2 regions of the Kitasatospora sp. NPDC059088 genome follow, and region 2 is predicted to be linked to the other one. Evidence: predicted binding sites of a transcription regulator. Region 2 holds the regulator's gene; the other holds the start of a gene.
The links. Region 2 encodes HrcA, which represses chaperone genes, less so after heat shock. Its sites were predicted from a motif close to TTNGCACTCNGNNNNNCNGAGTGCNAA; they were not measured.

Region 1 (9,986 bases), on a different contig from region 2:
GCCCCCCCCCGCGGGGGCCCCCCCCGGGGGGGGGCCGCCCCCCCCCCCCCGGCCGCGAGCACGGCCGGGACGGCGGAGCAGACCCGGCCGCCCGCCGGCGGCACCCCCAGCGCCGCGGCCACCACGCCCGGCGCGGCCCCGGCCCAGGGCGACGCCGCGGCCTGGGCGAAGTGGAACCTCAAGCCGCTCGCCCCGGCCCCCGCGCCGCCGGCCGACAAGCCCGTCAAGCTCGAACGCACCGGCACCGTACCGGTGTTCAGCGATGTGAAGACCACCGACAAGGTCATCTTCATCACCATCGACGACGGCGCCGAGAAGGACCCGAAGTTCGTCGAGATGCTGACCGACCTCAAGGTGCCGATCTCGATGTTCCTGACCAAGGACATCGTCAAGAACGACTACGGCTACTTCAAGCCGCTCCAGGCACTGGGCAACCACATCCAGAACCACACCGTCACCCACCCGGTGATGAGCAAGCTGTCGGCCGACAAGCAGAAGTCCGAGATCTGCGAGGACCAGGCCGCGCTCACCCAGCAGTACGGCACCGCCCCGCTGCTGTTCCGCCCGCCGTTCGGCGACGGCGCCAACACCCCGATGCTCAACACCTCGGTGCAGCAGTGCGGCCCGCGCGCGATCGTGCTGTGGCGCGAGTCGATGCAGATCCACGACATGCAGTACCAGGCGGGCGACAAGAAGCTGAAGTCCGGCGACATCATCCTGGCGCACTTCCGCGGCCCCAAGGAGCTCAAGGGCGCCACCATGACCCAGATGTTCGCGGACCTGCTGGCCCGGATCCAGGAGCAGGGCTTCTCGGTGGCCCGGCTGGAGGACTACATCCAGGCGCCGGCCTCCTAGGCCCTGTCCGCTCAGACCGGCCGGCCCAGCATCATCAGCGGCCCGTTGTCGGTGCGGCTGAGGATCACCGTGACGGAGTTCGGCCCGGAGGGCTTGAGCTGGCGGCGCAGCTCCTCCGGGGTGATCGCCATCCCGCGCTTCTTGATCACCACCGTGCCGACCCCGCGCTCGCGCAGCAGCGCCTTCAGCTTCTTGACGTTGTACGGGAGCACGTCGGTGAGCTCGAAGGCGTGCGCGTACGGGGTGGCGACCAGGCGGTCCGAGGTCACGTAGGCGATCTTCGGGTCGATCAGCCGGCCGTCGACCTGCCCGGCCACCTCGGCCACCAGGTGCGCCCGGATCACCGCGCCGTCCGGCTCGTACAGGTAGCGCCCGACCGGGCCGGCCGGCGGGTCGGGCAGGTCGCCGCCGGTCAGGCTGTCGCCGTGCGGCAGCAGGGTCGCGCGGTGCGGGCGGACCGCCCCGGTGCCGAACCAGAGCACCGCCTCCTTGACGTCCCCGTGGTCGGAGACCCACTCGGCCTCGGCGTCCGCCGGGACGGCCTCGTGCGGGATGCCCGGGGCGACCTTCAACGCGCCGATCGGGGTCCGCCGCCCGGCCTCGACCGCCCAGGACAGCGGCGGGGCGTACGCCTCCGGGTCGAACACCCGGCCGCGCGAGGTGCGCCGCGCCGGGTCGGTGAACACCGCGTCGTAGCCGGTGACGTCCACCTCGGCGACGTCCGCGCAGCGCACCTCCACCAGCTCCGACAGGCCCAGCGCGGCGGCGTTGGCGGCGGTGGCGGCGCAGGCCGCCGGGTCCTTGTCGACGGCCAGCACCCGGATCCCGGCCCGGGCCAGGGCCAGCACGTCCCCGCCGATGCCGCAGCAGAGGTCCGCCAGGCGCCGTACGCCCAGCTCGGCGAAGCGGCGGGCCCGCCACTCGGCCACGCTGCGCCGGGTGGACTGCTCGACCCCGTTGGGCGTGAAGTACATCAGGTCGGCGTCCGCCCCGAACTTCGCCCGCGCCCGCTGCCGCAGCCGCGCCTGGCCGAACGCCGCCGACACCAGCTCCGCCGGGTGCTCCCGCCGCAACCGGGTGGCCAGCGCCAGCTCCTCCTCGGGGGTGAACTCGCGCAGCTCGGCGAGCAGGGCCTGACCCTCGGGGGTCAGCAGGGGCTGGAGGTTCTCGGTGTCCACCAGGTCATTCTGACCGGTCGGCCCGTCAGCAGGGCCGGCAGCGCCGGCGCGAACGGCGTCGCCGGCGGGGCCCGGGGAGTGGATCCGGAGTGTGGCCGCTCGTCCGCGGGTCGAGCCCGCAGGGCGCGTCGTTGGCACTCTGGTTGACTGAGTGCTAACGGCAGCCTATGGTCGTCCTTGGCACTCCCCACTGGGGGAGTGCTAATGCGAAGACGTGTGCCTGACCCCCGCGACGGCAGGTACGCAGGTTCGCCCCTACCCGTTAGAAAACCCCGTAATCTCCGAAGGGGAGCTCGGACGTGACCACCAGCAGCAAGGTTGCCATCAAGCCGCTCGAGGACCGCATTGTGGTCCAGCCGCTCGACGCCGAGACCACCACGGCCTCCGGCCTGGTTATCCCGGACACCGCCAAGGAGAAGCCCCAGGAGGGCGTCGTCCTGGCTGTCGGCCCGGGCCGCTTCGAGGACGGCCAGCGTCTGCCGCTCGACGTCGCCGTGGGTGACATCGTCCTGTACTCGAAGTACGGCGGCACTGAGGTGAAGTACCAGGGCGAGGAGTACCTCGTCCTCTCCGCCCGCGACGTTCTCGCCATCATCGAGAAGTAAGTCGTTCCGACCCGCCCCGGATCCGTGTCCCTAGTGACAGGGGCCCGGGGCGTGGTTGTTGGTTCACGTAGTTCGGCGGCCGGCCGGCCGCAGCCCCGAGGGAATAGGGAACATGGCGAAGATCCTGCAGTTCGACGAGGACGCCCGCCGCTCGCTGGAGCGCGGTGTCAACAAGCTGGCCGACACCGTCAAGGTGACCATCGGCCCCAAGGGCCGCAACGTCGTCATCGACAAGAAGTTCGGCGCCCCGACCATCACCAACGACGGTGTCACCATCGCCCGTGAGGTCGAGCTGGACGACCCGTACGAGAACCTTGGCGCGCAGCTCGTCAAGGAGGTCGCCACCAAGACCAACGACGTCGCGGGTGACGGCACCACCACCGCCACCGTGCTGGCCCAGGCCCTGGTCAACGAGGGTCTGCGCAACGTCGCCGCCGGTGCCGGCCCGGCCGCCCTCAAGAAGGGCATCGACAAGGCCGTCGCCGCCGTCTCCGAGCACCTGCTGTCCATCGCCCGCGAGATCGAGGGCAAGGACGACGTCGCCGCCGTCGCGTCCCTCTCCGCGCAGGACACCCAGGTCGGCGAGCTGATCGCCGAGGCGATCGACAAGGTCGGCAAGGACGGTGTCATCACCGTCGAGGAGTCGAACACCTTCGGCGTGGAGCTGGACTTCACCGAGGGCATGCAGTTCGACAAGGGCTACCTGTCGCCGTACTTCGTCACCGACGCCGAGCGCCAGGAAGCGGTCCTCGAGGACCCGTACATCCTGATCAACCAGGGCAAGATCTCCTCCATCCAGGAGCTGCTGCCGCTGCTGGAGAAGATCCTGCAGAGCGGTGCCTCCAAGCCGCTGCTGATCATCGCCGAGGACGTCGACGGCGAGGCGCTGTCGACCCTGGTCGTGAACAAGATCCGCGGCACCTTCAACGCCGTCGCCGTCAAGGCCCCGGGCTTCGGCGACCGCCGTAAGGCGATCCTCGGCGACCTGGCCGTCCTCACCGGCGGCACGGTCATCTCCGAGGAGGTCGGCCTCAAGCTCGACCAGGCCGGTCTGGACGTGCTGGGCACCGCCCGCCGCGTGACCATCACCAAGGACGACACCACCGTCGTCGACGGTGCCGGTGACTCCGAGGCCGTGGCCGGCCGCGTCGCCCAGATCAAGGGCGAGATCGCCGCGACCGACTCCGACTGGGACCGCGAGAAGCTGCAGGAGCGCCTGGCCAAGCTGGCCGGCGGCGTCTGCGTCATCAAGGTCGGCGCCGCCACCGAGGTGGAGCTCAAGGAGCGCAAGCACCGTCTGGAGGACGCCATCTCGGCGACCCGCGCCGCGGTCGAGGAGGGCATCGTCGCCGGCGGTGGCGCCTCGCTGGTGCACGCCGCCAAGGTGCTGAACGACGGCCTGGGCCTGTCGGGTGACGAGGCCACCGGTGTCGCCGTGGTCCGCAAGGCGCTGCACGAGCCGCTGCGCTGGATCGCCCAGAACGCCGGCCTCGAGGGCTACGTCATCACCCACAAGGTCGCCGAACTGGAGGCCGGTCACGGCTTCAACGCGGCCACCGGCGAGTACGGCGACCTGCTGAAGGCCGGCGTCATCGACCCGGTCAAGGTCACCCGCTCCGCGCTGGAGAACGCCGCCTCGATCGCCTCCCTGCTCCTCACCACCGAGACCCTCGTGGTGGAGAAGAAGGAGGAGGAGGCCGACGCCGGTCACTCGCACGGCGGCCACGGCCACTCGCACTGAGGCACCGACGCCTGACCGGAGGCCCGGTCCACTCCCTCGGGGAGTCGGACCGGGCCTCCGGCCGTTGTTCGGCGGTGCGCTTGAGGCTTCAACTATCAGTAGAATTTTGCAGAATGCAAAGATTGCCTTATAACTGAGGCATGATCGAGGCCCGCCACCTGCGCGTCCTGCGTGCCGTCGCCCGCACCGGCTCCTTCTCCGCCGCCGCCCGCGAGCTGGGGTGCACCCAGCCCGCCATCAGCCAGCAGATGAAGGCCCTGGAGAAGTCGGTGGACACCCCGCTGGTGGTCCGCTCGGGCCGCGGGATGCAGCTCAGCGAGGCCGGGCGGGTGCTGCTCAAGCATGCCACCGGGATCCTGGCCGGGCTCTCCGCCGCCGAGGAGGAGGTGGCCGCGATCGCCGGGCTGCGGGCCGGCCGGGTGCGGCTGGTCTCCTTCCCGACCGCGAGTTCCACCCTGGTGCCGCCCGCGGTCGCCCGCCTGCGGGACAGCCATCCGGGGGTGCGCGTGTCGCTGGTCGAGGCCGAGCCGCCGGAGTCGCTGGCGATGCTGCGCGGCGGCGAGTGCGAGATCGCGCTGGCCTTCCGCTACCCGCAGTCCGACGGTGCGGCCGCGGCGCCCGCCCCCGCGCACGGCACGCCGCGCGAGGCCCGGGCCGAGGCGAACCTGGAGGCCCAGCAGCTGTCGGCCGGCACCGACTGGTCCGACCTGGTGGTCACCCCGCTGCTGGACGACCCGCTGGTGGGCCTGCTGCCGGCCGCCCACCCGCTGGCCGGGCGGGGCGGTCCGGTGGAGCTGGCGGAGCTGGCGGGGGAGCAGTGGATCGCCGGCTGCCCGCAGTGCCGGGGGCACCTGGTGGAGCTGTGCGCGGGGGCGGGTTTCGAGCCCCGGATCGACTTCGCGACCGACGACTACCCGGCGGTGGTCGGCCTGGTGGCGGCCGGGCTCGGGGTGGCGGTGCTGCCCCGGCTGGCCCTCCAGTCGGTGCGTCCTGACGGCGTGTCGACGGTTCCGGTGCGGACGGCCTCGGGGGCGCCGGCGGTGCGCCAGGTGGTGGCGCTCACGCTGCCGGACCTGGCCGAGGTGCCGGCCGTCGCGCTGATGCGGGAGCGGCTGGCGGGTGCGGCCGCCGATCGCTGACGATCGGTGACCGGGTTCCCCAGAGGGGGGCGGAGCGGCCTGATGCGCCGCGAAGGAACGTTTCTTCACGGCGCGCCGCGAGCGCGGGTCTAACGGTGCGCGACCGCCGGCGGGGTCAACGGGACCTCCACCAGGCGGTGCCGCGAGCGGCCCAGCATCTCCTCGCGCTCGTCCTCGGTCATCCCGCCCCAGACCCCGTACGGCTCGCGGACCGCCAGGGCGTGCGCCGCGCACTCGGCGATCACCGGGCAGCGCATGCAGACCTCCTTGGCGCTGGTCTCGCGCGAACTGCGGGCCGCTCCGCGCTCACCCTCCGGGTGGAAGAAGAGCGAGCTGTCCACGCCGCGGCAGGCCGCCGAGAGCTGCCAGTCCCAGAGGTCCGCGTTGGGACCGGGGAGGCGGGAGAAATCTGCCATGGCTCATTCCCTTCAGAGGCGGTCGGCGGCGGCCGGGCGGTTCGGCGGGCTGCTGCCGAACGGTGCCCGGCGGGGCGTCCCGCGCTGGTGTGGACACCTGGAAATATGACTTAAGGCAACTCCATGGACAAGTCACCCACACACTGGCACAACAGTCAATGACCATACGAAAGCTATAAAAACGGGCAAAGTGGGCAAGGGGTTCGGCGGGCGCGAGGTGTGGCAATCGGGTGGTCGACGGGCGCGCGACGACCCGTACCGGCGTGCGGGTCGTGCGCCCACCGCGCGCGAGCTGCGTAAAAGTGCGGCGTGTGCACCGCGATGCGGCTGATCGGTAATGGGTTGGCCACGTACAGTGGTGGAGATGGCCCGAAGGCCGTAACTCATTCGAGTGACGGTCGTTGGTAGTGCGGAGGCGGTTAGCGGGCGCCGGACGTCGGGAACGATCGCGGGCAAGTCGGGGCGATCAGGACGAAGTCCGTCGCCGATCGGCCGTGTCGGAGAGGTTCGTACCAGCCAGGAGGCTCAACGTGACGCGGATCAGCTGCGGAGGACGACGGTCATGACTTCCGTTCTCGTTTGCGACGATTCCCCGCTCGCCCGCGAGGCGCTTCGCCGCGCCGTCGCGACCGTACCCGGTGTGGACCGGGTCACCACCGCGACGAACGGGGAGGAGGTCCTCCGCCGCTGGGTGGCCGACCGCTCCGATCTCGTCCTGATGGACGTCCGGATGCCCGGCCTCGGCGGGGTCGAGACCGTCCGGCGGCTGCTGTCCGCCGATCCGGGCGCGCGGATCATCATGCTCACCGTCGCCGAGGACCTCGACGGGGTCGCGCTCGCGGTGGCCGCGGGTGCCCGCGGGTACCTGCACAAGGACGCCTCGCGCGCCGAGCTGCGGGCCACCGTCACCCAGGCCCTCGCCGACCCGACCTGGCGGCTCGCCCCGCGCCGGCTGCGCAGCCCCGACATGGGCGCGGCACCGACCTTGACGGCGCGTGAGATCCAGGTGCTGGAGGGCATGAGCCACGGGCGCAGCAACGCCGAGATCGGGCGCGAGCTGTTCCTGTCCGAGGACACCGTCAAGACCCACGCCCGACGGCTGTTCAAGAAGCTCGGCGCCTCCGACCGTGCGCACGCGGTGGCGCTGGGTTTCCGCTGGGGCCTGGTCCGCTGACCGTCGGCGGCGCCGCCGGCCGCGGCGCGCCGCCCTCGAATTCCGGAGCGGACGCCGCACGGGCGTGTGACGTTACGGTCCCGAGGTTGCACCATGGAGGAGTGGAGCACCTCGGGGACCAGCGGACAGGCACTGCGGCGAACCACGCAGCCGCAGGACACTCGGCGGACGGCGCGACGGACAGGACCACCCACGGCGGCGCGGCGGGAGGCGGCACGGTGCAGGAGGGGCCGGTGGTGCGCGGCACGCCGCACGGTGCCGCAGCGCATAACGTTCCGGTGCACAACTCCGGACGCGGTGCCGCGTTTTCCCGATCGACCAGGCACCATGGACCGATGCGCGACGATGTCGCCGGTGCGGCCGGCCAGGCGGACCCGGGTGAGGCCGAGCCCTCCGACCCGGGTCGTGACGCGTACGCGGAATCCGGCGACTCCGTGACCGGGGACGGTCCGGGCCGCCCGCCGGTGCTCGGCACGGGCGGCTCCCCCCTGGTGGGCGAACTGGTCGCGGCCGCCGTGCGCGGTGAGGGCCCGGCGATCGACGCGCTGCTCGCCTACGTCCACCCGCTGGCGCTGCGGTACTGCCGCGCCCGGCTGGTCCGGCTGCCCGGCGGGGCCCGGCACCACGTGGACGACGTGGCCCAGGAGGTCTGTGTCGCGGTGCTGTGCGCGCTGCCCCGGTACAAGGACCAGGGACGGCCGTTCGAGGCCTTCGTCTACGGCATCGCCGCACACAAGATCGCCGATCTGCAGCGGGCCGCGATGCGCGGGCCCGGCTCCACCGTCGTGCCGCAGGACGACCTGCCGGAGGTGCCGGACGAGGCGCTCGGCCCGGAGGAGCAGGCGCTGCTGAGCAGCGACGCGGCCTGGGCCAAGGAGCTGCTCTCCAACCTGCCGGCCCGTCAGCGCGAGCTGGTGCTGCTGCGGGTGGCCGCCGGGCTGTCGGCGGAGGAGACCGGCGAGGTGCTCGGGATGTCGCCGGGGGCCGTCCGGGTCGCCCAGCACCGCGCGCTCAGCCGGCTGCGGGCGCTCGCGGAGGAGTCCTCCTGAGGCCGGGCGCCGCCTCCTCCTGACCGGAGGCGCAGGCCAGGGGGCCCGGCCGGGCGGAATGAGCCCGCGGGGGCGCTTGTTGTCAAGGGCACACGAGGACACATTCGCGGTGCCAGTACCATGGGGTATCGGCGCCTGGGCAGGTTGCCAAAGTTTTGCGGGTGCACACGGGGTTCCGTTGGAGCTTCCTCCAAGCCACCCGGCTTTCGGCCGTCTGCGCGAGTGAGCGATCAACGCGCCCCCTCCCTCTGGGCGCGAGCGGATAAGGCCGGCCACGGAAGGTACCCCCAAATGTCTTACAACGCCGCAGGCGTACCCGAGAAGTTCGCCATGCTCGGGCTCACGTTCGATGACGTCCTGCTGCTGCCCGGGGCCTCCGCGGTGCTGCCGAACCAGGTCGACACCTCCTCGCGGGTCTCCCGGAACGTCCGCGTCAACATCCCGCTGCTGTCCGCGGCGATGGACAAGGTCACCGAGGCGCGGATGGCCATCGCCATGGCCCGCCAGGGCGGCGTCGGCGTGCTGCACCGCAACCTGTCGGTCGAGGACCAGGCCAACCAGGTCGACCTGGTGAAGCGCTCCGAGTCCGGCATGGTCACCGACCCGATCACGGTCGGCCCGGACACCAGGCTCGCCGAGGCCGACGCGCTGTGCGCCAAGTTCCGCATCTCCGGCGTCCCGATCGCCGACGAGTCCGGCAAGCTGCTCGGCATCGTCACCAACCGCGACATGGCCTTCGAGTCGGACCGCACCCGCCGGGTCCGCGAGATCATGACCCCGATGCCGCTGATCACCGGCAAGGTCGGCATCTCCGGCGAGGACGCGATGGCGCTGCTGCGCCGCCACAAGATCGAGAAGCTCCCGCTGGTCGACGACGAGGGCCGGATCAAGGGCCTGATCACGGTCAAGGACTTCGTCAAGGCCGAGCAGTACCCGAACGCCGCCAAGGACGCCGAGGGCCGTCTGCTGGTCGGCGCCGCCGTCGGCGCCAGCGCCGAGGCCTTCGACCGGGCCCAGGCCCTGGTCGAGGCGGGCGTGGACTTCCTGGTCGTCGACACCTCGCACGGCCACAGCCACAACGCGCTGGCCTGGATCGAGAAGATCAAGTCCGCCGTCAAGGTCGACGTGGTCGGCGGCAACGTCGCCACCCGCGACGGCGCCCAGGCGCTGATCGACGCCGGCGTGGACGGCGTCAAGGTCGGCGTCGGCCCCGGCTCCATCTGCACCACCCGCGTGGTCGCCGGTATCGGCGTCCCGCAGATCACCGCCATCTACGAGGCCGCGCTGGCCTGCCAGGCGGCCGGCGTGCCGGTCATCGGCGACGGCGGCCTGCAGTACTCGGGCGACATCGGCAAGGCGCTCGCCGCCGGTGCCGACACCGTGATGCTGGGCTCGCTGCTGGCCGGCTGCGAGGAGTCCCCGGGCGAGCTGCTGTTCATCAACGGCAAGCAGTTCAAGTCCTACCGCGGCATGGGCTCGCTGGGCGCCATGCAGTCCCGCGGCCAGGGCCGCTCCTACTCCAAGGACCGCTACTTCCAGGCCGAGGTCGCCTCGGACGACAAGCTCGTCCCCGAGGGCATCGAGGGCCAGGTCCAGTACCGCGGCCCGCTGTCGGCCGTGCTGCACCAGCTGGTCGGCGGCCTGCGCCAGACCATGGGCTACGTCGGTGCCGCCACCATCGCCGAGATGGAGAGCAAGGGCCGCTTCGTCCGGATCACCTCGGCGGGCCTCAAGGAGAGCCACCCGCACGACATCCAGATGACCGTCGAGGCGCCGAACTACTCGTCGCGCTGACCCGCTCGACCCCGGAAGGGCCCGCCACGGCGGGC
Region 2 (9,986 bases):
TCTCCGGCAGCGCCGCCCTGGCCCCCGAGATCGGCTACTTCTTCCTCGGTGCCGGGGTGCCGATCCTGGAGGGCTACGGGCTGAGCGAGACCAGCGCCGGCTCCTGCGTCAACCGCAAGGAGGACGTCCGGATCGGCACGGTCGGCCGCCCGCTGCCCGGCACCGAGGTGCGGATCGCCGAGGACGGCGAGATCCTGCTGCGCGGCCCCGGCGTGATGCGCGGCTACCACAACCTGCCGGAGAAGACCGCCGAGGTGCTGGAGCCGGACGGCTGGTTCCACACCGAGGACATCGGCGAGCTCACCCCCGACGGCTTCCTGCGGATCACCGACCGCAAGAAGGACCTGTTCAAGACCTCCGGCGGCAAGTACGTGGCGCCCAGCGAGGTCGAGGGCAAGTTCAAGGCGGTCTGCCCGTTCGTCAGCAACATCCTGGTGATCGGCAACGGCCGCAACTTCTGCACCGCGCTGATCGGCCTGGACGAGGCGGTGCTGATGCCGTGGGCCGCCGAGCGCGGCCTGGCCGGCAAGAGCTACGCCGAGCTGGCCGCCGACCCGGCCGTGCACCAGCTGATCGAGGGCTTCGTCAAGCGGGTCAACGCCGACCTCCAGCGCTGGCAGACGATCAAGAAGTTCCACCTGCTGCCGCGCGACCTCGACATCGAGCACGGCGAGCTCACCCCGAGCCTCAAGATCAAGCGCCCGGTGGTCGAGCGGACCTACGCGGACGCGGTGACCGCCATGTACGCGGGCGCCAACGAGGCCTGAGCCGGCCCTCCTCCCGTACGGCTCACGAGTCCGGGTGAGTCGTACGGGACAATGGGGTCATGCCCTCCGCACTCCCCGACGGCGAACCGGTGCCGTCCGACGGTTCCCTGCCCGCGCACGCCCTGACCGGGCTGGGCGACCGGCCGTTCGGCTTCTACCTGCACGTCCCGTACTGCGCCAGCCGCTGCGGCTACTGCGACTTCAACACCTACACCGCCACCGAACTGCGCTCCTCCGGGGCCGTCGCCTCGCAGGAGACCTACGCGGACAACGTGGTCGCCGAGATCCGGCTGGCCCGCCGCGTCCTCGGCGAGACCGACCTCCCGGTGCGGACGGTGTTCCTCGGCGGCGGCACCCCCACCCTGCTGCCCGCCCGCGACCTGGTGAAGATGCTCGCCGCCCTGCGCGAGGAGTTCGGGCTCGCCCCGGACGCCGAGGTCACCACCGAGGCCAACCCCGAGTCCGTCGACCCCGCGTACCTCGCCGAGCTGCGCGAGGGCGGCTACAACCGGATCTCCTTCGGCATGCAGAGCGCCCGCCCGCACGTCCTGCGGCTGCTCGACCGCCACCACACCCCCGGCCGCCCCGAGGCCTGCGTGGCCGAGGCCCGCGCGGCCGGCTTCGACCACGTCAACCTCGACCTGATCTACGGCACCCCCGGCGAGTCCGACGACGACTGGCGGGCCTCCCTGGACGCCGCGATCGGCGCCGGGCCCGACCACGTCTCCGCGTACTCCCTGATCGTCGAGGACGGCACCAAGCTGGCCGCCCGGGTCAAGCGCGGCGAACTGCCGATGATCGACGACGACGTGCACGCCGACCGCTACCTCATCGCCGAACAGGCGCTCAGCGCGGCCGGCTACTCCTGGTACGAGGTCTCCAACTGGGCCACCACCCCCGAGGGGCGCTGCCGCCACAACGAGCTCTACTGGACCGGCGCCGACTGGTGGGGAGCCGGCCCCGGCGCCCACAGCCACGTCGGCGGCGTCCGCTGGTGGAACGCCAAGCACCCCGCCGCCTACGCCCAGGCCCTCGCCGAGGGCCGCACCCCGGCCCTGGGCCGCGAGCTGCTGAGCGACGAGGACCGCCGGGTCGAGCGCATCCTGCTGGAACTGCGCCTGGCCGACGGCATCCCCCTCGACGTCCTGGCCGAGGCCGGCCGCCAGGCCGCCGCCAAGGCCCTCGCCGACGGCCTCCTCGCCGAGGACTCCTACCGGCGGGGCCGCGCCGCCCTCACCCTCCAGGGCCGCCTCCTGGCGGATGCAGTAGTGCGTGACCTCGTGGACTGAGTGTCGTTAACGTGGTATCAGCCGTCAGGAGGAGTGTGGGATGACCGCCATCGATGACCGGGTGATAGGGATCTTCGAGAATCTGGAGATCCCGGAGGGTTTCAAGGCCGAGCTCATCAGGGGGGAGATCGTGATGATGGCCGGGCCCGACCGGGTCCACAACTGGATTGTCGAGTCGATCCAGGACCAGATTCCCCGGATGCGATGGCACCGCTCGGTCACGCAGGACATCGACATCCCCGGGCTCACCAGCGAACCTCAGCCCGATCTGGTCGTCTATGAGCGAGACGCGGTCGAGGGTCCTGGTCGCCTGATCCCTTCGCCTCTCCTCACGCTGGTGCTCGAGGTGGTCTCGAACACCAGCGTCCTGCGCGACTACCAGACCAAGCGGGAGCTCTACGCGGAGGGCCGGATTCCGGCCTATCTGATCGTCGACCCGATCAAGGCCGTCTGCGTGCTGTTGACCGAGCCGACCCGGGCGAGCGCGTCCGGGTTGCCGGACTACGTCTCCTCTCGGACCACCAAGTTCGGCGAGCCCATTCCGGTGGACCTGCTGGGCATCACGCTCGACACCTCGGAGTTTCAGACCTACTCCTGACCTGGCAGGGCGGTGAAGTCGATCAGTTCCTCGACCTTCGCCAGGAGTTCGGGCTCCAGGTCCTTGTAGCTGTTCACCTTGGAGAGGATGTGCTTCCAGGCGGCCGGGGTGTCCACGGGCCAGCCGAGGCGGCGGCAGGTGCCCTGCTTCCAGTCCTCGCCGCGGGGGACGGCGGGCCAGGCGGGGATGCCGACGGAGGAGGGCTTCACGGCCTGCCAGATGTCGATGTAGGGGTGGCCGACGACCAGGACCGACTCGCCGGTGACCCGGGCGGCGATGCGGTGCTCCTTCGTCCCCGGGAGCAGGTGGTCGACCAGGACGCCGAGTCGGCGGCCGGGGCCGGGGGCGAAGTCGGCGACGATCGCGGGGAGGTCGTCGATGCCCTGGAGGTACTCGACGACGACGCCCTCGATGCGCAGGTCGTCGCCCCAGACCCGTTCGACCAGTTCGGCGTCGTGCCGGCCCTCGACGTAGATCCGGGACTCGCGGGCGACCCGGGCCCGGGCGCCGGGGACGGCGACGGAGCCGGAGGCGGTGCGGGCGGGGGTGCGGGGCGCGGCGGGGGCGGCCGGGCGCACCAGGGTGACCACCTCGCCCTCCAGCAGGAAGCCGCGCGGCACCAGCGGGAAGACCCGGTGCTTGCCGAAGCGGTCCTCCAGGGTGACGGTGAACCCCTCCGCGGTCCGCTCGCAGCGCACCACCGCCCCGCAGTAGCCGGTGGCCGCCTCCTCGACCACCAGGTCCCGCTCGGCCGGCACCTCGGGTGCGGGCTGCTGCTTCTTCCACGGCGGGGTGAGGTCGGGTCCGTACTGGTGGCTGCGCATGGGGCGATTTTACGGACGGGGCGTCAGAGGCCCGGCGCCCCCCAGACCGGGAACCAGCGGCTGAGGTCCTTCTCCAGCCGCAGGTCGTTCCCCAGCATCGCGTTGACCTGGAGCTCCAGCGGGCTGTTGCGCCGCTCGCCGCCGCCGGGCATCGGGGCGAAGGGGTAGAAGGTGCCGCGCTTGTAGAGGTAGACCAGGGCCAGCGACTGGCCCTGGGGGTTGCGGAAGGCGACCAGGGAGCAGAGCAGCTGCGGGCCGAAGCCGTTCGCCTCCAGCTCGCTGTTGACCGCGTGCAGGTCGTTGACCAGTTCCGGGAGTTCCTCGGGGGCGTGCCGGGTGAGCAGCCAGGAGTAGCCGTAGCCGTCCTTGGAGGCCTCCACCGGGACGCCGCCGCGTTCGGTGTCGGCGTCCAGCAGGGCCCGGACCTGCTGCTCCACCTGGACGAAGGCGGCGCCCTCGACGGCCGCGAAGCAGACCGAGCCGAGCCCGGTGGGGAGGAACCCGGCCCCGGCCTCCAGGGTGAGCGCGGCGGACGGCACGCCGAACAGCTGGTCGAGGTCGGGCTTGACGGGCTTGGTGCGGCCGAACAGGGCGTCCAGGAATCCCACGGCGGTCCTTCCGGGAGTCGGGCGGGGCCGGAGCCCAGGGGGGTCAGCGGCCGAGCTGCTCGGAGATCTTGGCCAGCTGGGCCAGCCGCTTCTCCAGCGTCGGGTGGGTGGAGAGCAGCTGGGAGGCGGTCTCCTTGGCGCTCAGCGCGGGGGCGAAGTAGAAGGCGTTGTAGGGCTGGGCCCGGCGCAGGTCCTCGGTGGGGATGGCGGCGATCTGCCCGGTGACCTTGGTGAGCGCCGAGGCGAGGGCGCTGGGCCGGCCGGTGAGCTGGGCGGCGGCCCGGTCGGCGGCCAGTTCGCGGTAGCGGGACAGCAGCCGGGTGAGCAGGAAGCTGATCGCGTAGACCACGATCGACACCAGCGGGATGATCAGCGCCGCGATGGCCGCGTTCTGGTCGTTGCTGTTGCGGTTGCCGCCCATGAACCCGCCGTACATGGCGACCCGGGTCATCGCCCCGGCGAGCACGCCGAGGAAGCCGGCGATGGTCATCACGGCGACGTCCCGGTGGGCGACGTGCGACAGCTCGTGCGCCAGGACGCCCTCCAGCTCCTCGGGTTCCAGTCGGCGCAGCAGGCCGGTGGTGACGCACACCACGGCGTTCTGCGGGTTGCGGCCGGTGGCGAAGGCGTTCGGCATGTCGCTGTCGGCGACCGCCACGCGGGGCTTGGGCATGTCGGCCAGGGCGCAGAGCCGGTCGATGGTGCCGTGCAGCTGGGGGTACTGCTCCTCGGTCACCCGGTGGGCGCCCATGGCCCGCTCGGTGATCTTGTCGCTGAACCAGAACTGGGCCACGAACAGCCCGCCGGAGATCAGCACGATCAGCGGCCAGGCCCCGCGCAGCAGCGCGATCAGCAGGCCCGTGAAACCGACGTACAACAGCCCGATCACGAACATCGTCCCGACCATGCGGCTGGTCAGGCCGCGGTCGGGCGCGAAACGGGTGTGCTGGCCCGAGCTCGACATCGCTTGCTCCTCCGTTCGCCGTCGCTTTCGATGCTGCCACCCGGACGGCCCCGGGGCACCACCCGCGCACGCGGAGTGTCGCGGTGGCCGTCCGGAACTGCGGGCAGGATCACCCCGGCCGGGCCGTTCCTGCGGTACGACCCGGGCCGTACACTGGCAGGTACGGTTTTGGCACTCGTGCGTGCAGAGTGCCAGGGTCGGGGTCCTCACCGGAGCGGCTCGCAGCATCACAGACGGACAACGTGCGAAGACGGAGGTGCGTGCCCCATGGCCGGAGAGGTCCGCCAGCTGGACGACCGCAAGCTCGCCGTGCTGCGCGCGATCGTCCAGGACTACGTGGGCACCGAGGAGCCGGTCGGCTCCAAGGCCCTGGTGGAGCGGCACAACCTCGGGGTGTCCCCGGCCACGGTGCGCAACGACATGGCGGCGCTGGAGGAGGAGGGGTACATCCACCAGCCGCACACCAGCGCCGGGCGGATCCCCACCGACAAGGGCTACCGGCTGTTCGTCGACAAGCTCGCCGAGATCAAGCCGATGAGCTCCCCGGAGCGCCGGGCGATCCGGCACTTCCTGGACGGCGCCGTCGACCTGGACGACGTGGTCACCCGTACGGTGCGGCTGCTCGCCCAGTTGACCCGCCAGGTCGCCGTGGTGCAGTACCCCTCGCTGACCCGCTCCACCGTCCGGCACATCGAGCTGGTGGCGCTGGCCCCGGCCAAGGTGATGCTGGTGCTGATCACCAACACCGGCCGGGTCGAGCAGCGGATGGTCGACTGCCCGGGCACGGTCGGCGAGACGGTCCTGGCGGACCTGCGCTCGCGGATCAACACCCGGGCGGCCGGCCAGCGGCTGCCGGACGTCCCGGGGCTCCTGGAGGAGCTCCCGGCGGCGTTCGAGCCGGCCGACCGGCCGACCGTCAGTACGGTCCTGGCGACGCTGTTCGAGGCGCTCGCCGAGCAGAACGAGGAGCGGATCATGCTGGCCGGCACGGCCAACCTGACCCGCTTCGGGCACGACTTCCCGCTCACCATCCAGCCGGTGCTGGAGGCCCTGGAGGAGCAGGTCGTCCTGCTCCGCCTCCTGGGTGAGACCACGGACGCCGCGATGACGGTCCGGATCGGGCGGGAGAACGCGTACGAAGGGCTGAATTCCACCTCGGTCGTTTCGGTCGGCTACGGTTCGGGCGACGAGAGTGTGGCCAAGCTGGGTGTGATCGGTCCGACCCGGATGGACTATCCGGGCACAATGGGGGCGGTGCGGGCGGTGGCACGGTACGTGGGCCAGATCCTGGCCGAGTCGTAGCACACGGCCGACCGTTGGAAATCTAACGGCGGCGTCCAGTCGCAGCACTACTACAGGCGGAACAAGCGGAGCATTTGGTGGCCACGGACTACTACGCGGTACTCGGCGTCCGACGGGATGCGGGGCAGGACGAGATCAAGAAGGCGTTCCGGCGCCTGGCACGCGAACTGCACCCGGACGTCAACCCGGACCCGAAGACGCAGGAGCGGTTCAAGGAGATCAACGCCGCCTACGAGGTGCTCTCCGACCCGCAGAAGCGCCAGGTCTACGACCTGGGCGGTGACCCGCTGTCGCCGGGCGGCGGTGGCGCGGGCGGCTTCGGCGCCGGCGCGGCGGGCTTCGGCTTCTCCGACATCATGGACGCCTTCTTCGGCGCCGCGGCCGGCCAGCGCGGCCCGCGCTCGCGCACCCGCCGGGGCCAGGACGCCATGATCCGGCTGGAGATCACCCTGGAGGAGGCCGCCTTCGGCACCACCAAGGAACTCCAGGTCGACACCGCCGTCACCTGCACCACCTGCAGCGGCGAGGGCGCGGCCCCCGGCACCTCGGCCCAGACCTGCGACATGTGCCGCGGCAAGGGCGAGGTCTCCCAGGTCACCCGCTCCTTCCTGGGCCAGGTCATGACCTCCCGCCCGTGCCCGCAGTGCCAGGGCTTCGGCACCGTGGTGCCGACCCCGTGCCCCGAGTGCGCGGGCGACGGCCGGGTGCGGGCCCGCCGCACCCTGACCGTGAAGATCCCGGCCGGCGTGGACAACGGCACCCGGATCCAGCTGGCCGGCGAGGGCGAGGTCGGCCCCGGCGGCGGCCCGGCCGGCGACCTGTACGTCGAGATCGCCGAGACCACCCACACGGTCTTCCAGCGGCGCGGGGACGACCTGCACTGCACCGTCACCATCCCGATGACGGCGGCCTCGCTCGGCACCCAGGTGCCGTTGCAGACCCTGGACGGGCTGGAGGAGGTCGACATCCGGCCCGGCACCCAGTCCGGCCAGTCGATCCCGCTGCACGGCCGGGGCATCACCCACCTGCGCGGGGGCGGCCGGGGCGACCTGATAGTGCACGTCGAGGTGCAGACGCCCACCAAGCTCGACCCCGAGCAGGAGGAGCTGCTGCGCCGGCTCGCCGTGCTGCGCGGCGAGGAGCGGCCGTCCGGCCAGTTCGCGCCGGGCCAGCAGGGCCTGTTCTCACGCCTGAAGGACGCCTTCAACGGCCGGTAGTCGTCCGCGAAGGGGTGCCGGGGGAGGACCCCCGGCACCCCTTCGGTGTTCCCGTTCCATCCCAGGAGGTTCCCCGCCATGACCGCGCCCGTCTTCGTCGTCGAGACCGAGCGGATCGCCGCCGCCGCACCCGGGGCCGTGCTGCGCCTCGACGGGCCCGAGGGGCGGCACGCGGCGGCGGTGAAGCGGCTGGCGGCCGGCGAGGCGGTCACCCTGGCGGACGGGCTGGGACTGGGCGTGGACGGCACCGTCGCCGCGGTGCTCGGCAAGGACGCGATCGAGGTCACGGTGGAGGCCGTGCGGCGGGAGCCGGAGCCGGCGCCGCGGATCGTGGTCGTCCAGGCGCTGCCCAAGGGCGACCGCGGCGAGCTGGCCGTGGAGACCATGACCGAGGTCGGCGTGGACGTGGTGGTCCCCTGGGCCGCCTCGCGCTGCATCACCCAGTGGAAGGGCGAGCGCGGCGCCAAGGCGCTCGCCAAGTGGCGGGCCACCGCCCGGGAGGCGGGCAAGCAGTCCCGCCGGCTGCGCTTCCCCGAGGTGCGCGAGCCGATGACCACCCGGCAGCTGGCGCCGCTGCTGGCCGGGGCCGCGCTCGCCGCGGTGCTGCACGAGGAGGGCGCCGAGCCGCTGGCGCACGCCGCGCTGCCGGCCGGCGGGGACATCGTGCTGGTGGTCGGCCCGGAGGGCGGGGTCTCCCCGGAGGAGCTGGCCGCCTTCGCCGAGGCCGGCGCGAAGCCGTACCGGCTGGGCCCCTCGGTGCTGCGCACCTCGACCGCCGGGGTGGCCGCCGGGGCGCTGCTGCTGGGGCGCACCGGCCGCTGGGCCTGACCCCACCGGCAACTCCCGTGCGCCCGCCCGGAGTCTGCGGAAAACGGAGCGGCTCGTACCCGCACCTGCCTACGCTGGCGGCGTGACGGACTCCCTGAGCACCTCCGCGGGCGCCTATCTGCGCCACCCCCATCTGCACGGTGACCTGGTCGCCTTCGTCGCCGAGGACGACCTGTGGCTCGCCCCGCTGGAGGGCGGCCGGGCCTGGCGGCTGACGGCCGATCACCTGCCGGTGCAGCACCCCAGGTTCTCCCCGGACGGGCGCCACCTCGCCTTCACCTCCACCCGGGACGGCGCCCCCGAGGTGCACGTGGTGCCGGTGGACGGCGGACCGTCCCGGCGGCTGACGTACTGGGGCAACGCCGAGACCCGGGTGCAGGGGTGGACCGCCGACGGGCGCCCGATCGCCACCACCGGCGCGGGCGAGTCCGGGGTGCGCCGCTGCTGGGCGCACGCGGTGCCGCTGGACGGCGGCGAGCCGGTGCGGCTGCCGTACGGGCCGGTCGGCGGGCTCGCCTTCGAGCCGGCGGGCGTCGGGGACCCTGCGGCCGAAGCCGGGGGGAGGGTGCTGCTGGTGACCGTCAACAACCGCGAGCCGGCCTGGTGGAAGCGCTACCGGGGCGGCCGGGCCGGCAAGTTGTGGATCGGGCGGGACCGGTTCGTCCGGATCCACCAGGACCTGGCCGGGCAGCTCGACTCCCCGCTCTGGGTGGCCGGGGACGGCGACGGCCGGATCGCCTTCCTGTCCGACCACGAGGGCGTCGGCGACCTGTGGTCCAGCCGCCCCGACGGCTCCGACCTGCGCCGCCACAGCACCGACCCGGACGGCTTCTACGCCCGCAACGCCAGCACCGACGGCACCCGGGTGGTCTTCCACCGGGCCGGCGACCTGTGGCTGCTGGACGACCTGGAGAGCGCCTCCCCGCGCCGGCTGGACGTCCGCCCGGCCGGCTCGCGGGCCCGCCGCCGCCCCCACCCGGTGCACGCCGCGCACTGGCTGGAGTCCGTCGCCCCGGACCGCACCGGCCGGGCCGGCGCCGTGGTGGTGCGCGGCAGCGTGCACTGGCTGACCCACCGCGAGGGCCCGGCCCGGGTGCTGGACGAGACCCCGGGCGTGCGCGCCCGGCTGGCCCGGGTGGTGCCGGGCGAGGACGGCGCCCAGGGCGTGCTCTGGGTGTCCGACGCCGAGGGCGAGGACGCCCTGGAGTACGCCCCCGCCGTGCACGACCCCGAGCGGCGCCGGCTGGCCGCCGGGAGACTGGGCCGGGTCAACTCGCTGGTGGTCTCCCCGGACGGCCGGCGGGCCGCGGTCGGCGTGCACGACGGCCGGGTGCTGGTGGTCGACCTGGCCGACGGCGCCGTGCACGAGCTGGACCGCAGCACCGACGGCGAGGTCGGCGGCCTGGTGTTCAGCCCGGACTCGGCCTGGCTGGCGTGGTCGCGCCCGGTGCACCGGATGGGCCCGTACTCGCTGCGCCAGATCGTGCTGGCCGACCTGGCCACCCGCACCGTCGGCGAGGTCACCTCGCAGCGCTTCCTGGACACCTCGCCCGCCTTCACCGCCGACGGCCGCTACCTGGCCTTCCTCT

Region 1: the regulator HrcA is predicted to act here: its motif matches at 2,165-2,191, upstream of groES (co-chaperone GroES).

The regions. Positions count from the first base shown of each region.
Region 1 is NZ_JBHYGR010000002.1:85,207-95,192, reverse strand. It holds gene ACFWXO_RS01305 (polysaccharide deacetylase family protein) at 1-855, shown strand, start outside; gene ACFWXO_RS01300 (methyltransferase domain-containing protein) at 867-2,036, opposite strand; gene groES (co-chaperone GroES) at 2,333-2,638, shown strand; gene groL (chaperonin GroEL) at 2,751-4,379, shown strand; gene ACFWXO_RS01285 (LysR family transcriptional regulator) at 4,520-5,518, shown strand; gene ACFWXO_RS01280 (WhiB family transcriptional regulator) at 5,608-5,934, opposite strand; gene ACFWXO_RS01275 (response regulator transcription factor) at 6,497-7,108, shown strand; gene shbA (RNA polymerase sigma factor ShbA) at 7,444-8,157, shown strand; gene guaB (IMP dehydrogenase) at 8,449-9,951, shown strand.
Region 2 is NZ_JBHYGR010000036.1:8,109-18,094, forward strand. It holds gene ACFWXO_RS18210 (AMP-dependent synthetase/ligase) at 1-767, shown strand, start outside; gene hemW (radical SAM family heme chaperone HemW) at 827-2,056, shown strand; gene ACFWXO_RS18220 (Uma2 family endonuclease) at 2,097-2,654, shown strand; gene ACFWXO_RS18225 (DUF3097 domain-containing protein) at 2,645-3,478, opposite strand; gene ACFWXO_RS18230 (hypothetical protein) at 3,502-4,086, opposite strand; gene htpX (zinc metalloprotease HtpX) at 4,130-5,050, opposite strand; gene hrcA (heat-inducible transcriptional repressor HrcA) at 5,318-6,352, shown strand; gene dnaJ (molecular chaperone DnaJ) at 6,430-7,569, shown strand; gene ACFWXO_RS18250 (16S rRNA (uracil(1498)-N(3))-methyltransferase) at 7,648-8,397, shown strand; gene ACFWXO_RS18255 (S41 family peptidase) at 8,480-9,986, shown strand, end outside.